Regions from separate parts of the Arthrobacter sp. AOP36-F1-5 genome, predicted to be linked through region 2. Evidence: riboswitches for the same ligand, from Rfam matches in the RefSeq annotation. Region 2 holds a riboswitch; each other region holds the start of a gene.

Region 1 (4,398 bases), 880 kb from region 2:
CGCCCGGAGACCACATGCAGGACCTCGACCTCGCAATCCACCGAATACAGTTCGTCCTCGCCCTGCCCATGGGGTTCGATGACGGCGCGGATGACCTGCAGCCGCTTCTCCGACCGACTGGTCACCAGGCGTTCGATGATGCCGTGCCCGCCCAACGAGATCCGCGGGGCATCATCGAAACGGACCACATGGGTCTCGGGCTGGGCAAACAGCTCCCCCACCGACACCGAGAGGACCTGGCACAACGTGACCAGCGAGGCCACCGAGGGCGAGGTCAGGTCGCGTTCGACCCGGGAGAGGAAGCCCTTGGTCAGCCCGGTCGATTCAGCCACCTGTTCAATCGTCATACGCTGGGCATGACGCGCCGCCCGGATCTTCGAACCGATGGCAATCGGGGCGTTGCTGGGCTCGACGGGCAAGGCCTTCATGGGCGGTGTACTCCGGGTCTTCACAATGGATGTAGGTGCTGCATTACGTCACACAGCATAGGCCAATTGACCTGTTAGCCAGATCACTTTAGCTTAGTAGGCAACAGATGTTTACCTGTAAACATCATTTTTTGATCATCCTCCCTTTTCCGACCAGAGGTTCCCCATGGACATCATCAATATCGCGATCGTCATCGCGTACCTGATCGCGATGCTCGCGTTCGGCTGGTGGGGCAAGTCCCGCACCAAGAACAGCAGCGACTACCTGGTCGCGGGGCGCCGACTCGGCCCCTTCTTCTACACCGGAACCATGGCCGCCGTCGTACTCGGGGGCGCCTCCACCGTCGGCGGCGTCGGCCTGGGCTACGAATTCGGCCTCTCCGGCGCCTGGCTGGTCATCGCCATCGGCATCGGGGTGCTGCTGCTGAGCATGTTCTTCGCCCCGCGGCTGCAACGACTGAAGATCTTCACCGTCTCCCAGATGCTCACCCTGCGCTACGGCTCCAAACACGCCACCAACGCCTCGGCGGTGGTCATGCTGGCCTACACGCTGATGCTCTGTGCCACCTCCACCGGGGCCTACGCCACGATCTTCGTCGTGCTCTTCGACTGGGACCGCTGGCTCGCCATCGCCGTCGGCGGGGCGATCGTGCTCGTGTACTCCACCATCGGCGGCATGTGGTCCATCACCCTGGCCGACCAGGTCCAGTTCGTCATCAAGACCGTCGGTGTCTTCGCCCTGATGCTGCCCTTCGCCCTCTCGGCGGCCGGCGGCTTCGAGGGAATCTCCGCCGGCATCCCCGAACGGGCCCGCGATGAATTCTTCAGTTGGGGCGGCCTGGGCGCCGAGACGATCATCACCTACTTCGTGGTCTACACCCTGGGCCTGTTGATCGGCCAGGACATCTGGCAGCGGGTGTTCACCGCCCGCACCCCCAAGGTGGCCCGCTGGGGCGGAGCCACCGCCGGCATCTACTGCGTGATCTACGGCATCGCCGGGGCGATCATCGGCATGTCCGCCCGGGTCGCCCTGCCCGGCATCGACATCGAGGCCCTGGGCAAGGACGTCGTCTACGCGGAGGTCGCCATGACCCTGCTTCCGGTGGCCGTCGGCGGGATCGTCCTGGCCGCCGCCGTGGCGGCCATGATGTCCACCGCCTCCGGCGCACTCATCGCCGCGGCCACCGTGGCCCGCAACGACGTCACCCCCTTCGTCGCCAGCTGGTTCGGCAAGGAGATCGAGGTCAACACCGGGCGCAACCCCGAGCACGACGTCGCCGCCAACCGGTACTGGGTCCTGGGCCTCGGGGCCGTGGCGATCATCCTGGCGATCCTCGTCAACGACGTCGTCGCCGCCCTGACCATCGCCTACGACATCCTGGTCGGCGGGCTGCTGGTCGCGATCCTGGGCGGGCTGCTCTGGAAGCGCGGGAACGGCATCGGCGCCGCCCTGTCCATGGCGGCAGGGACCCTGGTCACCCTGACGACCATGATCACCCTGGAGGCACTGTCCACCGAGAAGTTCTCCGGGGTCTACGCCAATGAGCCCATCTACTACGGTCTGGGCGCCTCGTTGGTGGTCTATGTCCTGTTCAGCCTGCTCTCCCCGCCGACCCGCCCGGAAGTGGCCCGGCACTGGTCGGATCGGGTCGCCGGACGGGTCGACATGGAGGGCGTTTCCGCCGATCAGCAAGCCTGAACCCGCCCCGGCGTCGTCCTCGTTCCCCCCGGGTGACAGTGCTCCCGGGGGAGCAGATGTCGAACACGAATCTAGCCGCACCAACGCTGGGATGCAGCGGGAATGACGTGGAACACAGCTTGGGTTGCCCCGGCAATCACGTTAGGCTGGCAAAAAGCTTCATGAGACGCGGGCAACAGCTCCGACTACCCGCGCACCAACCCCAGGTTCGTGGGTGGTTCGGATGAAGAAGCGGCCCGCACGACAACGTGTTGGGTAAGAACGCACGAGAGGAAATCCGTGGCGCAAAGCGTCTCCGTCCTTCCAATTTTCGATTCGATGCTAGGCACCGTCTGCCTCAACGTGGACGGTCACTGGGAGCGCTTCATCGCGCCCCACCCCAAGGATCTCGACCATGCGCTGGCCAACACGGCCGGCCGACCGGTCTGGGAATCCGACTCCTGCGCACTGACCGTGCGTATTCCCCGGGCACACCGCCCCGACGGGGAAGCACAGGTGTTCTTCCTTGAACGCCTGCCCGTCCGCGACCGCGCCGAGGCTCCCTCGGGTATGCTGGTCGGCTGAAGGGGAGTAGTTCCACACCCCACCCGCGCTGGATCGTTGATCCGGCACGGGTGGACGAGGACCTGTCGACATACCGACCGCCCTCCCGGCGGTCCGGCATTCCACCCGGCACCACGCCGGGCGAACGAGACCTTCGGCCCGCCACTGGCGGTCCGAGGCTCGTGGCCACCCACCGACCTTTGACCGGCAGTCCCGCACCACCGCGGGGACATACGAACCGATTGAAGGACGCCCAATGACACCGGATGCCCCCTCCCCCGACGCCGATCCGCCAGCCGCGGAGGCCTCGCGTAGGGAGCCCACGCCCGCCGAGATCCGGCGCTGGCGCAAATACCTGGCCGACGAACGCGTCGAAGGTTCCATCTACCTCACCCTGGCCAAACGCCGTGAGGGCGAGGAACGCCAGATCCTGTTGGGTCTGGCCCGGGCGGAAGCCCGCCACCAGGAGCATTGGTCCAATCTTCTGGGCGAGCATGCCCGGAAGACCGCACGCCCCTCGCTCAGCCGCGTCATGCTGCGGTTCATGGCCCGCAACTTCGGCTCGGTCTTCGTCCTGGCCTTGGCCCAACGGGCCGAGGGCGCCTCCCCCTACGACAGCGACGCCGACGCCACCGCTCAGATGGCCGCCGATGAGCTGGTGCATGAGGAAGTCGTACGCGGGCTGGCGATCCGCGGCCGCAACCGGCTCTCCGGCAACTTCCGGGCCGCCGTCTTCGGGGCCAACGACGGGCTGGTCTCCAACCTGGCCCTAGTGATGGGCATCGGCGCCGCCGGGGTGTCCAGCGCGCTGGTCCTCTTTGCCGGGGTCGCCGGCCTGCTCGCCGGCGCCCTGTCCATGGCCGCCGGGGAATACGTCTCCGTCCGCTCGCAGCGCGAACTGCTCACCGCCTCCCAACCGACCCAGATCACGCTCATCGCCGCCCCGGACCTGGACCTGCAGGCCAACGAACTGGTCCTGGTCTACCGGGCCCGCGGCATGAGCCGGGAGGCCGCCGAGCACCGGGCCGCCGAACGGCTGGGGACCTTCAGCTGCGACTGCGACCCCTCATTGTCCCTGCAACCCGAGGTGCCCGAAACCGAAACCGGCGGCGACGAACACGAGGCCCTGGGCTCCGCCTTCGGCGCCGCCGCCTCCAGCTTCTGCTTCTTCTCCTCGGGGGCCTTGGTCCCGATCCTGCCCTACCTCTTCGGTATGGGCGGGCTGCCAGCCCTGCTGGTGGCCCTGCTCCTGGTCGGGGTCGCGTTGATGCTGACCGGGGGCATCGTCGGACTGCTCTCCGGCGCCTCCCCGGCCAAACGCGGGTTCCGGCAGCTGGCCATCGGCCTCGGTGCCGCCGGGGTCACCTACGTTCTCGGCCTGCTCTTCGGCGGGAACATCGGCTAGGACCCGCAGAACCCGGCCCCTTCCGTTCAGCTGGCGCGGCGCATCCGGCGGGCTGCGGCCACGGGGCGGCGGTCCCCCGCCGGGGGCGGGGTCGGCTCCTGCGTGTCCGGCTCGCCGGCCGGTTCGGTGCCCTGCCCGGGGGCCGGAGCATCCCGCCGTCCGGCCTTGGCTGCGGCGATCATCTCGCGTGCGGGCCGGCGTGGGGTCGTCGTCAACGGCCGGGGGGTCGCCCCGATCGGCGGCAACGGCTCCACGGGCACCTGCGGGGCGTTCTTCCGGGTCTTCGCCGCCTCGGCCTCCTCGGCCCGCGCGGCCTTCGTCCG
Region 2 (4,398 bases):
GGCGGAAACCAGAGCGGCAACGCTGGATTCGGTGGGGGAAACCCCGGCGGAAACCAGGGCGGCACCTGGAACGCTCCGGCTCAGGACCCCTGGGCCTCCTCCTCCAATAACGGTGGATGGGGCAATGCCGGCGGGTCCGACGAACCACCCTTCTAAAGCAACACCTCTTATTCACCATCCCGCGGAAAAATTCTGCGGGCTCCACCAGATAAAGGAGCTCCACGATGGCTAAGGCTGAACTCCGTAAGCCCAAACCAAAGTCCAATCCCTTGAAGGCCGCTGACATCACCGTCATCGACTACAAGGACGTAGCATTGCTGCGCAAGTTCATTTCCGACCGCGGAAAGATCCGTGCCCGTCGCGTGACAGGCGTCTCCGTCCAGGAGCAGCGCAAGATCGCCCAGGCCATCAAGAACGCGCGTGAAGTTGCCCTGCTGCCTTACTCCGGCGCTGGCCGCGGCTAGGAAGGGATAACACCATGGCAAAGCTGATTCTGACCCACGAAGTAACCGGTCTTGGTACCGCTGGCGAGGTCGTCGAGGTGAAGGATGGTTACGCACGTAACTACCTGCTGCCCCGCGGTTTCGCGCTGCTCTGGAGCAAGGGTGGTGAGAAGCAGGTCGAGTCCATCAAGGCCGCCCGCACTGCTCGCGCCATCGCATCCCTCGAGGATGCCCAGGCATTGGCCCAGAACTTGTCCGCCCAGGCGGTCAAGATCACGGTCAAGGCCGGCCAGGGTGGTCGCCTCTTCGGCACCGTCAAGACCGCCGATATCGCCAACGCAGTCGAGGCCGCCGGCCTCGGCTCGATCGACAAGCGCACGGTGGAAATCCCCGAGCACATCAAGTCGACCGGCAACTACCAGGCAACCGTCCGTCTGCACGAGGACGTCTCCGCGACCATCGACCTGCAGGTCGTCGCCGCGAAGAAGTAGCCACCACCGCGAACCGGCTACCCTCCCCACGGGAGGTGGAGCCGACCACGGTGGACCCGAGGGGCCCTGCGCGTAAGCGCAGGGCCCCTCGGTCGTTAAGGCCCGACATCGTCGGCGGCCCATGTGCCTCCGGCTGTGGCCCCCGGGAGGCGATCTTGCGAAATATTGCGGAGATCTTTGACCCCGGGGACCCACCGGCCCTAGCGTGGACCATGAATCAAGAGCGCCACCTTCCAAGCCCTGGCTGGGTGGCCGGCAACCCTCTCACGGTAGTGGGGTGCTCCAGGTGATGATTCGGCCGTCCGGCTCCCCGGGCGGCAAGTACCGCACCCCGTGTGGATCCCGGGATCCACCGGTGTGCCATACGCCGGAAGCAGAGCAGATGACACTGTCCCATGATCTTCAACCCGACGCACTCCGCCAGGCCTTCGCGCGCCACCCTTCGGGAATCGCCGCCCTGTGCGCGATCATCGATGGCGAGGCCCAGGGCCTGGTCGCCTCCTCCTTCACCGTCGGGGTCTCCATGGACCCTCCGTTGGTGATGTTCGCGGTGCAGAACAGCTCCCGGACCTGGCCCATCGTGCGGGCCGCGGGCCGGATCGGCGTGTCGGTTCTCGGCGAGGCCCATGAGCGGGTCTGCCGGCAGATCGCCTCCAAATCGGGTGACCGGTTTGCCGGGTTGCGGCTGGACTCCACCGATGAAGGGGCCCTGTTCCTGAACGAGGCCTCCCTGTGGTTGGACTGCAGCGTGGAACGCGAATTCCCCGCCGGGGACCACCATGTGGTCCTCCTGCGGGTCCACGGCCATGCCGGACACGACGGGGCCCATGACCCGTTGGTCTTCCACGGTTCGGCCTTCCGCACGTTGCAGGCGGAGGCCCTGGTCTAGGACCGCTGGGGGGGGGTGGCTACATGCCCCGCAGGGTGTCCACGTATCGTTTGGCCTGGAGCAGCCCCAGGCCGGTGTCCTGCCTGATCTTACGTACCGCGCCGACGTAGTTTCCTTGATTGATCAGCTGCATGACGCGGTCGAAATTGGGGTTTCCCGGACCGGGCGCCATCCCCGGGGGATGTTCGAGGTCGAACCCGGTGCTCTGGCCGGTGCGTCCGGGGGAGTTGCGGGCGGCCTGGGCCGCCCGAGCCGTCGTCGCCGCCCGGAGCTTTTCCGCCTTCTCCGTGTCGATCTGCTGTTGGTGGGCCGCCGTGGCATTGAGGCGGGCGATGTATTGCTCGGCATCGCTGGGGTGGCCCGAGGGTCGTGTCTTGAAGATCCAGGTCAAGGCACCGAACACCGCGAAAAGGACGACGATCGCGACGATCGCCGTCAGCAGTTCGGAACCGCTGATTTCAGACATGTCCCCTCCTGGGGTTCGGGGCCGCCGCGCGGGCGACGGTCTTTCCTCCATTATTTCACGTGCCTTGGCTCCGGACCCGTTCAGGGCTGGTGAAGTTCGGTCATCACGTGGTGGTGTCCAGTATCCATGAGTTCACGCAGGATCCCGAGCCCGACGTCGGCCAACTTGTTGACGTAGAGGCACGAAGCGCCCAGTCGGTGCTTGCCGAGTCCAGCCGGGAGCCCGGCCGCGGCCGGGGGGTCCGTCAGCCCGTAGAGGGCCAGCGAGGAGGCGCGGGGAGAGCACCCGATCGCCGGGGTATCTCCTTCACGCCCGCTGGGGTAGCGGTAATGGTAGGAGCCGAACCCGACGATGCTGGTTCCCCACATCATCGCGGGCCGACCGCTGGCTTCCTGCATCATCGACAGAAGTGCGTGGGCGTCGTCCCGCCGCGCGGGGTGCTCGATGGCAGCGAGGAAATCACGTGGATCCACCTCTGTCGGTCGGGTCTTCGCTGCTGACATCGTGCCAGCGTGCCAGTGCGATTCGGCGACGGCAATGGATGTCCCGGCCCGGCCCGAGGACGCGAAAGTCAAAGCTACCCACAGCTGGCGGCGTGTCTGTGGAGAACCATGGCCAACTTGTGGATAAGTGGCGCCTGCACACATGTGTGCTGCTTGGCAACCTGCAAGTAGGGGGTGAATGTTGACGAAAAGTTTTCTTCCATCAGTTGTTATCCACAAGTAAAATGCCTAGTCAGAGCAGGGTTATTGAAGGAAAATAAAAGTAATCCACAAGCCCGTCCCCAGACTGTGCACACAACACGCCGCGTCACCCACAGGTTCTCCACATGGGCTGTGGATAACTCTCTTTGGTTCTGCCCGTCGGGGGCATAGGGTGACAGGGTCCCCGGCTCCAACCGGGCTGGATTCCCCGTTCGTCACCCGCGGCACCATTGTGTCGGTGGGTCGCATTCACTGGGATACTAGAGGGACGTGGCTGCGCCGCATCACCGGCGCCGCGCTGAGAGGGAAGGAACCGGACGTGACGCTCACGCACACCGAATCAGGGTCGTCGAATTCATCGGACATGGGGCGGACCCCGCCCCAGGACCTCGTGGCGGAGCAAAGCGTGCTCGGTGGCATGATGCTCTCGAAGGATGCCATCGCGGACTGTGTCGAGGTCCTGCGGGGCGTCGATTTCTATCGGCCCGCGCATGAGGCGATCTACGAGGCCGTCGTGGACCTCTATGGCCGGGGCGAACCCGCCGACGCGGTGACGGTGTCCGACCACTTGACCAAACGCGGGGAGATCTCCCGTGTCGGAGGACCCGCCTACCTGCACACACTGATCCAGTCGGTGCCGACCGCGGCCAACGCCGGGTTCTACGCGGAGATCGTCCGTGAACGGGCGGTATTACGCCGGCTGGTTGAAGCGGGCACCAAGATCGTGCAGATGGGCTACAGCCAGGACGGCGAGGTCGACGCGATCGTCAACGATGCGCAGGCCCAGATCTACGCGGTGGCCGAACGACGCACCTCGGAGGACTACGTCCCGCTCCGCGACATCATCGAAGGCACCGTAGACGAGATCGAATCGGCGGGCCAGCGTGGCGAGGGAATGATCGGGGTGCCGACCGGCCTCTATGAACTCGACGAACTGACCCAGGGCCTCCACGGAGGACAGATGGTCGTGGTGGCCGCCCGACCCGCGGTGGGCAAGTCGGTCTTCGCCCTGGACATCGCCCGTTCGGCATCCATCAAGAACAACATGACCACCGTGGTCTTCTCCCTGGAGATGGGGCGCAACGAGATCGCCATGCGTCTGCTGTCGGCCGAAGCCAGCATCGGATTGCAGGATCTGCGCAAGGGCACCATCAAGGACGAGCAGTGGGGCAAGATCGCCACCACCATGGGGCGGTTGAACGAGGCGCCGTTGTTCATCGACGACTCCCCGAACATGTCACTGATGGAGATCCGGGCCAAGTGCCGGCGCCTGAAGCAGCGGCACGACCTGAAGCTCGTGGTGCTGGACTACCTCCAGCTGATGAGTTCGGGCAAACGCGTGGAATCGCGCCAGCAGGAAGTCTCGGAGTTCTCTCGGGCACTGAAGCTGTTGGCCAAGGAACTC
Region 3 (4,398 bases), 930 kb from region 2:
AGACCCTCATGGACCGTGAATCCCAGCCCGCGGGCGTCCGCATTGTCGTGAGGACGACTGCGACCCGGATCAAGCTCGTCTCCCATTCGACGCACACCGCGTTCCGGGGGAGCGAAAGGCCCCGTGGCCGCATCGACGTCTTCGTCGACGGCAGCCTCCAGCTCGGCGACGAACTCACCGGCGGGGACGCCGTGGAAATCGACATGGCCGCCGGCTCGATGCACCACGTGGCCGGGCCCCACCACACAACCGTCGTGGAGGGCCTCGCGCCAACGGAGAAGACGCTCGAATTCCACCTCCCCCACAATGAATCCCTGGAGTTGATCAGCCTCTGCTCCGACAAGCCGCTCCACCCCGCGCCCCGGACCCGTCCGCTGTGGGTCCACCACGGCAGCTCCATCAGCCAGGGATCGAACGCGGCATCCCCCAGCGGGATCTGGCCCGCCGTGGCAGCCCGCCGGGGCGGGGTCGAACTGCACAACCTCGGCTTCGGGGGCAGCTGCTTCGTGGACCCCTTCATGGCGCGGGTGATCCGCGATGCGCCAGCGGACGTCATCAGCGTCAAACTCGGCATCAACATCGTGAACCTGGATGCCATGCGCGTGCGGACCCTGGTCCCGGCCATCCACGGATTCCTTGACACCATCCGCGAGGGGCATCCCACCACGCCGCTGGTGTTGATCTCCCCGATCTTCTGCCCGATTCACGAAAGCACGTCGGGCCCCGGCACGATCGTCCCGGAGAGCCTGGGGACCAGCCAGGTCAAGTTCAGCGCGACGGGGACCCCAGGGGATGAATCGGCGGGACGGCTGACCTTGGAGGTCATCCGCCGCGAGATGCGCTCCCTGGTCGAAGACCGGGCGGACGATGCGAACCTGTACTTCCTGGACGGACTCGAGCTGTATGGGGCCCCGGACGAGGCCGAGCTGCCGCTGCCGGACAACCTGCATCCGGATTCCGCAACGCATCAGCTGATCGGCGATCGCTTCGCCGATCGGGTCTTCGCCGCCGACGGACCCTTCGCGGCGGTGCCGCGGCACTGATCCGGGACGGCACAGAGCGAAAACGACGGCGGCCCGCGGGCCGCCGTCGTTCGGTGTTCCACCTCCGTGAGCGGATCAGAGGGTGATGGTCCCCGAGGGGGTCTCGAAGGTCACCGTCATGATTCCCGGGGTGCCATTGGGGGCCTCCCACTGGACTTCGACATCGCCCAACGGCGACTCCGAGGGGGTGCCCAGCCATTCGCGGACCCGTTCGACCGAACCGGCGATCGCGATCCCGGAGATATGCCCCTGCGGATCCAATGCCCGGGAGGGGTGCAGGTCCTCGGTGCCGGTATCCCAGCGCAGCATGTAGGGCACCTGCGGGTCGGCGATCAGGCCCTTGATGCCGATCTGCTGCCACGTCAGTTCTTGGCCGTCGGGGAACTTGCGGTTGCCCGGGACCGATGACCGGCCCAGACGTTCCTCGAACGGGGCCAGGTCGTCAACGGCGACGCACCAACCCATCCATCCGCCACCCATCTCCGATCGGGCCCGGACGGCCTGGCCGAACGGCGCCTTGTCCGAGGACGGGTGGTCCAGGACCTCCACGACCTCCAGGTACTGGGTGTTCTTCAACGGGAAAATGACGTTCCTGGTCCCGAAGCGGGGATGAATGCCTCCCTTGACGGACTCGATCCCCAGAGTCTTGCCGACACGGGCGGCCGTCGCGGCCAACCCGTCTGGTCCACATGCGTACGAAACGTGATCCAACCTCATCATGGCTTCATGATCGCACTTTGTGAGGTGCGTCTCGACTTAGGGTGCCCTAAATCACCATGGTTCGTATTTTCCTCGACCCGTTTCCCGGGCCTCCATCGCGGCCGTCAGGAGGGGGACCGGACGGGGGAGGGGGAGGAATGTTGCGCCCTGCGGTCATATTGACGCCGCGTTGTTGCGGCGGCCGCCCCGATCCACAACACTGGAGGCAGGTCATGAGTGCCAGCGCGAAACCCCGGTTTGCTGGCCGGCAACCCTCCACTCGCGGTGGGGTGCCCCGGGTGAAGACCTGGTTCGCCTCCACAAGGAGAACGGACAAGCGCGGGTCACCTCCCGGCGTTCCCTTCCGGGACCGCCGTGGAACAGGGGCCCCTGAGTCGTAGAAGGGGACAGAAATGTCTGCATCATGGTCTTTTGAAACCCGCCAGGTCCACGCCGGACAGGCACCGGATCCCACCACCGGGGCCCGGGCGCCGCCGATCTACCAGACGACGTCGTATGTCTTCCCCAGCGCCGAGAGTGCCGCAGCACGCTTCGCGCTGAAGGAACTCGAGCCGATCTACACCCGCATCGGCAACCCGACGCAGGAAGCCGTCGAAACCCGGATCGCCGACCTCGAAGGCGGGGTCGGGGCCCTGCTGCTGGCCTCGGGCCAGGCGGCGACCACGCTTTCGATCCTCAACCTCGCGGGAGCCGGGGACCATATCGTGGCCAGCCCGAGCCTCTACGGGGGAACGCAGAACCTGTTCAAGCACACGTTGAAGCGCCTCGGCATCGAGGTCACCTTCGTGGAGGATCCCGACCACCTGGATTCCTGGCGGGCCGCGGTGAAACCGAACACCAAGGCATTCTTCGGTGAGGTCATCTCCAATCCGCGCCAGGACGTCCTGGATATCGAGGGCGTCAGCACGGTGGCCCACGAAGCCGGGGTCCCGCTCATCGTGGACAACACCCTGGGCACCCCGTACCTGGTCCGCCCCATCGAATTCGGTGCCGACATCGTGGTGCACTCGGCCACGAAGTACCTGGGCGGGCACGGAACCTCCGTCGCCGGGGCCATCGTTGATTCGGGCAACTTCGACTTCGCGGCCGACCCGGAACGCTTCCCGGAATTCAATACCCCCGACGAGTCCTACAACGGGCTGGTCTTCGCCCGCGATCTGGGGGTCGACGGCGCCCTGGGGGCGAACCTGGCGTTCATCCTCAAGGCGCGCGTCCAGTTGTTGCGCGATCTGGGTTCGGCGGTCTCCCCGTTCAACGCCTTCCTGATCGCCCAGGGCCTGGAAACCCTGAGCCTGCGCATGGAACGCCATGTGGCCAACGCGCAGAAGGTCGCCGAATGGCTCGAGGCCCACGCCCAGGTCGACTCCGTCGCCTTCGCCGGCCTGCCCTCCAGCCCCTGGTACGAACTCGGCCGCAAATACGCCCCGCGGGGCGTCGGCGCGGTCCTGGCCTTCGAGATCTCCGGCGGCGAACCGGCCGGCCGGGCCTTCGTCGACGGCCTCGAACTGCACTCCAACGTCGCCAACATCGGCGATGTGCGCTCGCTGGTGATCCACCCGGCCTCCACCACGCACTCCCAGCTCTCCGACGCCGAACGCGCCGCGGCCGGGGTGGGAGCCGGACTGGTGCGCCTGTCGGTGGGCATCGAGCACATCGACGACATCATCGCCGACCTCGAGGTCGGTTTCGCCGCCGCGGCCGCCGCCGGGGACGAAGCCGCAGAGGCCGCCCCGGAAGTCCAGGCCGTCCGGTGAGCCAGGGCGTCGGCGACGTGAGGGAACGACGTCAGGCCCCCGGGGCGCCGTTGATCCGTGACGGCATCCTCAAATGCGTGCCCATCGGCGGCTACCGCTTCGAGACCGGCGGCTGGCTGCCCGAGGTGATGATCGGCTACGAGACCTGGGGGACCCTGGACGCCCGGGCCTCCAATGCGGTGCTGTTGCTGCACGCCCTGACGGGGGATACCCATGTCTCCCGGGGGCACAGCCAGGAAGAAGGCTGGTGGGAAGGACTCGTGGGTCCGGGAAAGACGATCGATACCGACAGGTTCTTCGTCGTGGCCCCGAACATGGTCGGCGGCTGCTATGGCTCCAGCGGGCCCTCCAGCCTCGACCCCGACGGGCAGGCCTGGGGCTCCCGGTTCCCGTTCACCACGGTGCGGGATTCGGTGCGCACCGAGGCCCGGTTGGCCGACTACCTGGGCATTTCACGCTGGCACTCCGTCCTGGGCGGTTCCCTCGGTGGAGCGCGAGCGTTGGAATGGGCGGTGGAATACCCCGAACGCGTGGCCCGGTGCGCCGTCATTGCGGCCACCGCGGTCGCCTCCGCCGAACAGATCGCCTTCGGGCAGATCCAGACGCAGGCCATCCGGCTGGATCCGGACTTCTCCGGTGGCGACTTCTACGGAGCGGCGCCCTCGGCCGGCGCCCTCGACGCCGTCGGCACCGTGGCCCGGGGCAGTGGCACCGGCCCCCTCGCGGGGCTGGGGATCGCCCGCCGGCTGGCCCACATCACCTACCGTTCCGAGCCGGAACTGGAGATCCGTTTCGGGCACGAGGGCCAGGCCGAGGAGGACCCCTTCGGCAGCCCCGGCTTCGACCGGGGCCGGTACCAGGTCGAAAGCTATCTGGACCAC

Evidence for each region. Region 2 has a riboswitch for S-adenosylmethionine ahead of AC3ZI9_RS15670 (flavin reductase family protein). Riboswitches for the same ligand answer to the same signal wherever they lie in the genome.
Region 1: another riboswitch for S-adenosylmethionine. It lies ahead of AC3ZI9_RS03425 (hypothetical protein); the one in region 2 lies ahead of AC3ZI9_RS15670 (flavin reductase family protein).
Region 3: another riboswitch for S-adenosylmethionine. It lies ahead of AC3ZI9_RS11375 (bifunctional o-acetylhomoserine/o-acetylserine sulfhydrylase); the one in region 2 lies ahead of AC3ZI9_RS15670 (flavin reductase family protein).

The regions. Positions count from the first base shown of each region.
Region 1 covers NZ_CM176892.1:752,164-756,561, reverse strand. Annotated here, with positions in the region: gene AC3ZI9_RS03435 (helix-turn-helix domain-containing protein) at 1-428, opposite strand, end outside; gene AC3ZI9_RS03430 (sodium:solute symporter family protein) at 595-2,127, shown strand; SAM riboswitch class IV at 2,285-2,395, shown strand; gene AC3ZI9_RS03425 (hypothetical protein) at 2,446-2,691, shown strand; gene AC3ZI9_RS03420 (VIT1/CCC1 transporter family protein) at 2,927-4,075, shown strand; gene AC3ZI9_RS03415 (SRPBCC family protein) at 4,102-4,398, opposite strand, start outside.
Region 2 covers NZ_CM176892.1:3,396,322-3,400,719, reverse strand. Annotated here, with positions in the region: gene AC3ZI9_RS15685 (single-stranded DNA-binding protein) at 1-156, shown strand, start outside; gene rpsR (30S ribosomal protein S18) at 225-464, shown strand; gene rplI (50S ribosomal protein L9) at 479-934, shown strand; SAM riboswitch class IV at 1,150-1,264, shown strand; gene AC3ZI9_RS15670 (flavin reductase family protein) at 1,317-1,823, shown strand; gene AC3ZI9_RS15665 (hypothetical protein) at 1,843-2,289, opposite strand; gene AC3ZI9_RS15660 (DUF1801 domain-containing protein) at 2,370-2,792, opposite strand; gene dnaB (replicative DNA helicase) at 3,358-4,398, shown strand, end outside.
Region 3 covers NZ_CM176892.1:2,470,931-2,475,328, reverse strand. Annotated here, with positions in the region: gene AC3ZI9_RS11385 (GDSL-type esterase/lipase family protein) at 1-1,043, shown strand, start outside; gene AC3ZI9_RS11380 (VOC family protein) at 1,119-1,763, opposite strand; SAM riboswitch class IV at 1,972-2,088, shown strand; gene AC3ZI9_RS11375 (bifunctional o-acetylhomoserine/o-acetylserine sulfhydrylase) at 2,156-3,517, shown strand; gene metX (homoserine O-acetyltransferase MetX) at 3,535-4,398, shown strand, end outside.